Regions from separate parts of the Aeromonas sp. MTB genome, predicted to be linked through region 1. Evidence: predicted binding sites of a transcription regulator. Region 1 holds the regulator's gene; the other holds the start of a gene.
The links. The regulator sigma-54, encoded in region 1, starts transcription at its own class of promoters, with help from an activator protein. The targets are predictions, from matches to a motif close to TGGCACNGTTTTNGCTT.
Positions count from the first base shown of each region.

Region 2: the regulator sigma-54 is predicted to act here: its motif matches at 1,084-1,100, upstream of fliE (flagellar hook-basal body complex protein FliE).

Region 1 covers NZ_CP147026.1:345,609-349,858, forward strand. Annotated here, with positions in the region: gene lptB (LPS export ABC transporter ATP-binding protein) at 1-640, shown strand, start outside; gene WBR25_RS01660 (RNA polymerase factor sigma-54) at 706-2,145, shown strand; gene hpf (ribosome hibernation promoting factor) at 2,166-2,453, shown strand; gene ptsN (PTS IIA-like nitrogen regulatory protein PtsN) at 2,456-2,902, shown strand; gene rapZ (RNase adapter RapZ) at 2,948-3,814, shown strand; gene npr (PTS phosphocarrier protein NPr) at 3,835-4,107, shown strand; gene WBR25_RS01685 (BglG family transcription antiterminator) at 4,125-4,250, opposite strand, start outside.
Region 2 covers NZ_CP147026.1:1,214,422-1,218,671, forward strand. Annotated here, with positions in the region: gene WBR25_RS05715 (amidohydrolase) at 1-8, opposite strand, end outside; gene WBR25_RS05720 (AraC family transcriptional regulator) at 74-985, opposite strand; gene fliE (flagellar hook-basal body complex protein FliE) at 1,140-1,457, shown strand; gene fliF (flagellar basal-body MS-ring/collar protein FliF) at 1,520-3,229, shown strand; gene fliG (flagellar motor switch protein FliG) at 3,222-4,250, shown strand, end outside.

The DNA of each region.
Region 1 (4,250 bases):
CCAGATTGTCGGCCTGCTCGGCCCCAACGGGGCGGGCAAGACCACCTCCTTCTACATGATCGTGGGGCTGGTACAGCGCGATGCCGGTCTCATCACCATCGACGATCAGGACATCAGCCTGCAGCCCATGCATGTGCGGGCCCGCAACGGTATCGGTTACCTGCCGCAGGAGGCCTCCATTTTCCGTCGCCTGTCGGTGTTCGACAACCTGATGGGGGTGATGCAGACCCGCAAAGGGTTGAGCCGTGAGGAGCGTGAGGACAAGGTTCAGCAACTGCTGGAAGAGTTCAATATCACCCACATTCGCGACAACCTGGGTCAGAGCCTCTCCGGCGGTGAGCGCCGTCGGGTCGAGATCGCCCGTGCGCTGGCGGCCGAGCCGCGTTTTATTCTGCTGGATGAACCCTTTGCAGGGGTTGACCCGATTTCTGTGATAGACATCAAGAAGATCATTCAGCATCTGAAAGATAGAGGCCTTGGCGTCTTGATTACCGACCACAACGTCAGAGAGACTCTGGACGTATGTGAGAAGGCCTATATCGTCAGCCACGGCAAGATGATTGCCGAAGGTGCACCGGCTGACATCCTTGCCGATGAGCAGGTCAAGCGCGTCTATTTGGGCGATCAATTCAGTCTATAGTAAGGGGGCATGCCTTCATTTCCTTTGACGAGTGCCTCGCTGAACATAAGGATATCCCGACGTAGATGAAGCCGACATTACAGTTGCGTCTCGGTCAGTCCCTGACCATGACGCCGCAATTACAACAAGCGATTCGTCTGCTCCAGCTCTCCACTCTGGAACTTCAGCAGGAAATTCAGCAAGCGCTCGAAAACAACCCTCTGCTGGAGCAGGAAGAGAGCGAGACGCAAGAGACCAGTCCGGAAGCGCCGGTCGATGCCAGCCAGCTGGATTCCAGCGATGCCATGGCCCAAGAGCAGATGCCGGATGAGTTGCCGGTGGATACCACCTGGGACGAGGTTTACTCTGCCGGCACCGCCCAGAGCGCGGGCCCCATCCACGATGGGGAAGATAGCGTCTATCAGGGAGAGACCACCGAAAACCTGCAGGATTATCTGTTGTGGCAGATGCGGCTCACACCGTTCAGCGATGTGGATGCCGCCATCGCGCTCGCCATCATCGATGCCATCGACGAATCCGGTTATCTGACCGTTGCGCTGGAGGATATTCAGGCTGCCGTCACCAGCGATGACGTAGAGGTGGAACTCGATGAGGTCGAGGCGGTACTCAAGCGGGTGCAGCACTTCGATCCGGTCGGCATTGCTGCCCGTTCTGTGCAGGAGTGTTTGCTGATCCAGCTGGATCAGTATGACCCGCAGACCCCCTGGCTCAACGAGGCCAAGGAGGTGATCCTCGAGCACATGGAGCTGCTCGGCAACCGGGATTACCGCACCCTCGCCCGCAAGACAAAACTCAAAGAGAGCGACCTCAAGGAGGTGCTGGATCTGATCCAGCTGCTGGAGCCGCGCCCCGGCAATGGCATCATCCAGAGCGACTCCCAGTACGTGATCCCCGACGTCTCCGTGGTCAAGAAGGGCAGCAAGTGGGTGGTCGAGCTCAATCCCGACTCTGCCCCCCGCATCCGGGTCAACGAGACCTATGCCGCCATGGCCCGCAACGCCCGCAGCAGCACCGACACCCAGTTTATCCGCTCCCATTTGCAGGAAGCCAAGTGGTTCATCAAGAGCCTGGAAAGTCGCAATGACACCCTGCTGAAAGTGGCCAGTTGCATTGTCGAGCAGCAACAGGGCTTTTTCGAGTATGGTGAAGAGGCGATGAAGCCGATGGTGCTCAATGACATCGCCGAAGCGGTAGAGATGCATGAGTCGACCATCTCCCGGGTGACGACCCAGAAGTACATGCATACCCCCCGTGGTATCTTCGAATTGAAGTTTTTTTTCTCCAGCCATGTGAACACCGAAGGAGGAGGAGAGTGCTCATCGACCGCAATTCGCGCGCTCATCAAGAAGCTGGTCACGGCAGAGAATCCTGCCAAGCCGTTAAGTGATAGCAAGATCGCGGATTTGCTGGCCGAACAGGGTATTATGGTGGCGAGACGCACGATCGCTAAGTATCGCGAATCCTTGTTTATCCCACCTTCCAATCAGCGCAAACGCCTGGTTTAGGCAAACAAAAGGATGATGTTATGCAAATTAACCTGACCGGACACCATGTCGAGATCACCGAAGCTCTGCGTGATTATGTGAATAACAAATTTGCCAAACTCGAGCGTCACTTCGACCACATCAACAATGTTCATGTGGTGCTTAGCGTGGAAAAACTGAACCAGATAGCGGAAGCCAAATTGCACGTCAGCGGTGGCGAAGTGTTTGCCAACTCTGAACATGCCGATATGTATGCTGCGATAGACACCTTGCTCGACAAGCTGGACAGGCAGATCATCAAGCACAAAGATAAGTTAAATAAAAAATAACCATGCAACTTGAACACATACTGAGTCGGGACTGCACCAAGAGTGCAGTCCCTTGTACCAGCAAGAAACGCGCCCTCGAAATCATCAGCGAGCTGGCCGCCGAGCGCCTTGGCACCTCCCGCCAGGCGCTGTTCGAATGCTTGCTGGCCCGCGAAAAAATGGGTAGTACTGGGATCGGTGCCGGTATTGCAATCCCCCACGGTCGCATTGACGATGAGTTCCCGCCAACCGCGATCCTGATGACCTTTGCCGACCCTATTCCTTTCGACTCCATCGACAATCAACCGGTTGACCTGCTGTTTGCCTTGCTGGTGCCGGAAAGCGAGTGCAAGCAGCATCTCAAGACCCTTTCTCTGATGGCTTCCAAGCTGGGTGACAAGGCGGTTTGCCGCCAGTTGCGTCAGGCAACCAGCGACGAAGAGCTCTATCAGATCATGATCTCGGCCTGACAGCAGGCCAAGGATGAGACACCCGTTTTGGCGTGAGGGAACAAGATGCAGTTAATCGTGGTAAGTGGACGTTCGGGCTCCGGTAAAACGGTAGCCCTGCGAGTGCTGGAAGATCTGGGTTACTACTGTGTGGACAACCTGCCGGTCAATCTGCTGCCCCAGCTGATTGTGTCGGTGGAGAGCCAGTATGACAAACTGGCGGTCAGCATCGATGTGCGCAACCTGCCGAGCGATCCGGAGAAACTGGAAAATCTGCTGGCACAGGTGCGCAATGAGGGGCGGGTAGAGTTCTCCAGCTTTTTCTTCGACGCTGACAATGGCACTCTGCTCAAGCGCTATGGCGAGAGCCGCCGCTTGCACCCCCTCTCACGCAACAAGCTGTCGCTGGATGAGGCAATACGTCAGGAGACCCACCTGCTGGCGCCACTCTCCTCGACCGCTGACCTGCGCATCGACACCACCACCCTCAGCATTCACGACCTGAGCGAGCTCATCAAGACCCGGGTACTCGGCAAGAAAGAGAACGAGCTGGTGCTGGTGTTCGAGTCGTTCGGCTTCAAGTATGGCATTCCCAAGGATGCCGACTTCGTGTTCGATGCTCGCTTCCTGCCCAATCCACACTGGATCCCCGAGCTCAAGCCCTTCACCGGCAAGGATGAGCCGGTCGCCAACTACCTCTCGGCGCAGGCTGACGTGATGCTGTTTACCCAGCAGATCGAGAACATGCTGGTGACCTGGTTGCCCCATCTGGAGCGCAACAATCGCAGCTACCTCACGGTCGGCATCGGTTGCACCGGCGGTCAGCACCGCTCGGTCTTTATTGCAGAGCGACTGGCCAGTGCATTCCGTTTGCTTGGCAAGAACGTGCAGATCCGCCACCGCACTCTAGACAAGAGTGCCCCCCAATCCTGACGGACCAATAGGACGACCCGATGACTGTTTCCGCCTCGGTTGAAGTGAAAAACAAGCTGGGTATTCATGCCAGACCAGCCATGATGCTGTTCGAGCTGGTGCAGGGTTTCGATGCTCACGTGCTGCTGCGCAATGAAGATGGTGTGGAGGCCGATGCTGACAGCATCATCGGCCTGCTGATGCTGGATTCCGCGCAAGGGCGGCAGGTGGAAGTACAGGTTGAGGGCCCCGAAGAGGTCGAGGCCCTGGCCGCCGTGGTGGAGCTGTTCACCTCCGGCTTCAATGAGGAGTAGTCACTCCTCGTTATATGTTATGAACCGGTACGCGCCAGCGCTTTGAAGCTGGCAAAATCGCGACAAGCCAGCAGATTCCTGCTGGCTTTTTCGTTCATCAGTGCCAGAAACAGGTCGTAGAGACCCATCGCCTCCTCGTAATC
Region 2 (4,250 bases), 870 kb from region 1:
ATATTCATGGGCATGACTCCGTCGCTTCGGTGCCCGAAGGCACCGAAGTGGGTAAAGGAAATGAGGTATCGGCTTATCGGTTGATCAGCGGGATACAGATATCAAACACGTAATGATCCCGGTCGGAGTCCGTGCCTGCGTGGTATTGCTCGTAACACGGGCGATCGTCGCAGTTCAGCCCTTGGCCCACTACCCAGCGAAACGCCGTCTCCCAGCAAGCGACCAGTTGATCGCCGCGAGCGATAAACTGACAAACCGCATAGGGTCCCGCGGCGATGGTCTGGGTGGTTAACTGGCGCCCAGCGGGGATCTCTGGCCCCAGCTCGATGCAGACGTCAGTACGGCAACGGGTCTCATCGGTGATATCGGGGATATCCCAATAGAGACTCAGGGTACCCGCCGGTGTCATCGCCTCGTCTGAGGCGAACAGCGCGAGCAAATCCCGATGGGCTTGCTCGCAGGTCTCTTTGCCATAGGGGCCCAGGCGGCGCATGTACGCCACGCGCCGGGCGGGCATCTGCCTGATGCTAGCCCCCTGCAACAGACCCGGGTGTTCGGTGACCGGGTGCATGACCAGGCCATCATAGGTGTCAAAGGGAAGGGGATCGTTTCCAATCTTGCTTTTCCAGTTTCCCCCCTGCTGCAGGCGGTATTCCGAGGGGCTCATGGCGAAGTGCAGGCGAAAGGCTTTGGCGAAATTCTGCGAGCTGGAGAACCCGGCGGCCAGTGCGAGGGTGGTGATGTCGCTCTGGGGGGAGGCGAGCAAGCGACGGGCAGCGCGCTCCATACGCAGGCGCCGGGTAAATCCGGCAATGGTCTCGCCGACCATCGTCTTGAAAATACGGTGGAAGTGGAAGGTGGAGATGGCTGCCGCCGCTGCGACCTCATCCAGGCTCGGATTGTCATCCAGATGGTGGCTGATGTAGTCCATCGCCTTGAACACGGGTTTGCGATAATCCAGAGCGGACTCCTTGCCAGCCAGCAAAAGTGGGCGTCAGAGTCGGATTTAATCAGAGCCACCTGCCGTTGTCGAACCCGTCCGGCCTGGTCAGGCCACTCATCCGCATCGCGCTTTTAACGCATTGGCACTCTAATTGCTTGTTGCATGCCAGCGTCAATGATTTGTCTGGGGATGGAAAATGGAAATTAGTGCAAGCAGCCTGATGCAAGAGATGCAGGCGCTCAAGATCGAAGCAGGCGCAACGCCGCTGGCACAACCCGGTCGTCAGGTAACCTCCGACTTTGGTCAGCTGCTGCAACAGGCGCTTGGCAACGTCAACGAACTGCAAGGCGCCGCCAATGATCTGCGCACCCGTTTCGATATGGGCGACAAGTCGGTGGATCTGGCCGAAGTGATGATCGCGGGCCAAAAATCCTCCATCGCCTTTGAAGCCACGGTACAGGTGCGCAACAAGATGGTCGATGCCTACAAGACCATCATGAACATGCCGGTATAAGCGACGCCAATAAACCATGACGACTGAACATCATGAACATGTCAGCAATAAGGACATAAATCGTGGCTACTGACCAAAACGGCGATCTGCTGATAAACGATGAGGGCACCGCCGCCCTCGATGAAAATGAGCAGAAGAGTTCGGCGCTGGGCTTCCTGTCCAACACCGATGTGCTGCGGCAAATCACCCTGATCCTGGGGCTTGCCATCTGTCTGGCCATTGCGGTGTTTATCCTGCTGTGGGGCAAGGAGCCGGACATGCGTCCCCTCGGCACCTACACCACCCAGGAGCTGGTGAAGACTCTCGACTTCCTCGATCAGCAGAAGATCCCCTACGAGGTGGATGGCAAGAGCGTGCTGGTCAACGCCGAAAGCTACCCCACTATCCAGCTGGCCCTGACCCGTGCCGGTCTTGCCAATGCCACCGATAGCAGCATCGGTGGTGAAGATATCCTGCTCAAAGATTCCAGTTTCGGCGTCAGCCAGCGGATGGAGAGTGAACGTCTGAAGCTGAGCCGCGAGCGCCAGCTGGCGAGCGCCATCGAGCAGTTCCAGAATGTGGCCAAGGCCCAGGTGCTGCTGGCTATCCCGAAAGACAACGTGTTTGCCCGCAACGAACGCAAACCCAGTGCCACAGTGGTGCTCAACCTGAAAGGGGCTGCGCTGGGGCAGGGGGAGGTGGACTCCATCGTCGATATGGTGGCCTCCGCCGTACATGGCCTTGAGCCGACCCGCGTCACCGTCACTGACCAGAATGGCCGTCTGCTCAACTCCGGCTCGCAAGACCCGATCTCGGCCCAGACTCGCAAAGAGTTTGCCATGCAGCAGAAGCAGGAGCTGGAGTACAAACAAAAAATTGACGCCATCCTGATCCCGGTGCTGGGGGCCGACAACTATACGGCGGAAGTGGATCTCTCCCTCGACTTCTCCCAGCAGGAGCAGACCCGCAAGACTTACAACCCGGATCTGCCTGCAGTGCGCTCCGAGATGACCATGGAAGAGAATAGCGCCAGCGGCAGCAACGGTGGTGTGCCCGGCGCCCTCTCCAACCAGCCCCCTGCCGCCTCCAATATTCCCGAGGAGGCGACCGGTGGTGATGGTGCCAGCGCTGCTGCTTCGGGCCGTTCCCGCAAAGAGGCGACCCGCAACTTCGAGCTGGATACCACCGTCAGCCATACCCGTCGCCAGATGGGTGGCATTCGCCGCATGACCGTCTCGGTTGCCGTGGATTACAAAGCGGTACCCGGTGCCGACGGGGCCGTGACTCGTGAGGCGCGCACCCAGGCAGAACTCGATACATTGCGTCGTTTGCTGAGTGGTGGCCTTGGCTTTGATGTGACCCGTGGTGATACCCTTGAGGTGGTCGCGATTCCGTTCAATCGCCCAGAGCTGGATACCGTGGCTGAAGTGCCGCTCTACGATCAGCCCTGGTTCTGGCGTGCGGTGCGGATTGCCGCCTCGGTACTGGTGATCATCGTCTTGATCGTCACCGTGGTTCGCCCCATGCTCAAGCGACTGCTCTATCCGGATGCCAAACCGGAAGGGGAAGTGGATTTCGACAACCACACCGTACTGGGTGGCGACGACGAGTTGAGCCTGCTGTCAGCACAAGTCGAGAACGATCAGGTATTTGGTGTACGCGATGGCCAGCTGAAACTGCCGGATCTGCACCGTGATGAAGACTTGCTCAAGGCGGTACGTGCGCTGGTGGCGAACGAGCCGGATCTGGCCGCTCAGGTCATTAAAGAATGGGTAACGAACAAAGATGCCTGAAGAAAAGAAGAGTCAAGTCACCGGCAATGACATCACCGACAGTCAGCGCCAGATCCTCGACCAGATGTCGGGGATGGAGATGGCTGCGGTGCTGATGCTGAGCCTCAATGAAGAGGATGCCGCCCAGATCTTCCGTCATCTCGAGCCCAAGCAGGTGCAGCGGCTCGGTATGTCGATGGCCTCCATGTCTGACTTCAGTCACGATCGGGTGGCGGCGGTGCACCGTCAATTCATCGACGATATCCAGAAGTACACCAACATCGGTATCGGCAGCGAAGACTTCGTGCGCAAGGCGTTGGTGGCGGCCCTTGGCGAGGACAAGGCGAGCAATCTGGTGGACCAGATCATTCTCGGTTCCGGCGCCCGTGGCCTCGATTCGCTCAAGTGGATGGATGCCCGTCAGGTGGCCAGCATCATCCAGAACGAACACCCGCAGATCCAGACTATCGTGCTCTCCTATCTGGAGCCGGAGCAATCCGCCGAGATCCTGAGCCAGTTCCCGGAGCAGGTGCGCCTCGATCTGGTGATGCGTATCGCTAACCTCGAAGAGGTACAACCGGCGGCATTGCAAGAGCTGAACGACATCATGGAGAAACAGTTCGCCGGTGCGGCCGGTGCCCAGGCAGCCAAGATGGGCGGCCTGAAGGCAGCCGCCAACATCATGAACTATCTGGATACCAATATCGAAGGCCAGCTGATGGACTCCATCCGCGAGTCGGACGAAGAGATGAGCCAGCAGATCCAGGATTTGATGTTCGTGTTCGAGAACCTCATCGATGTGGACGATCGCGGCATCCAGACCATGCTGCGGGAAGTGCCGGGGGATCTGCTGCAACGCGCCCTCAAGGGCTCCGACGATCAGATGCGCGAGAAGATCTTCAAGAACATGTCCAAACGGGCGGCCGAAATGCTGGCAGACGATCTGGAGGCCATGGGGCCGATCCGGGTCTCCGAAGTGGAAGCGGCCCAGAAAGAGATCCTCTCCATCGCCCGTCGTCTGGCGGATGCTGGCGAAATCATG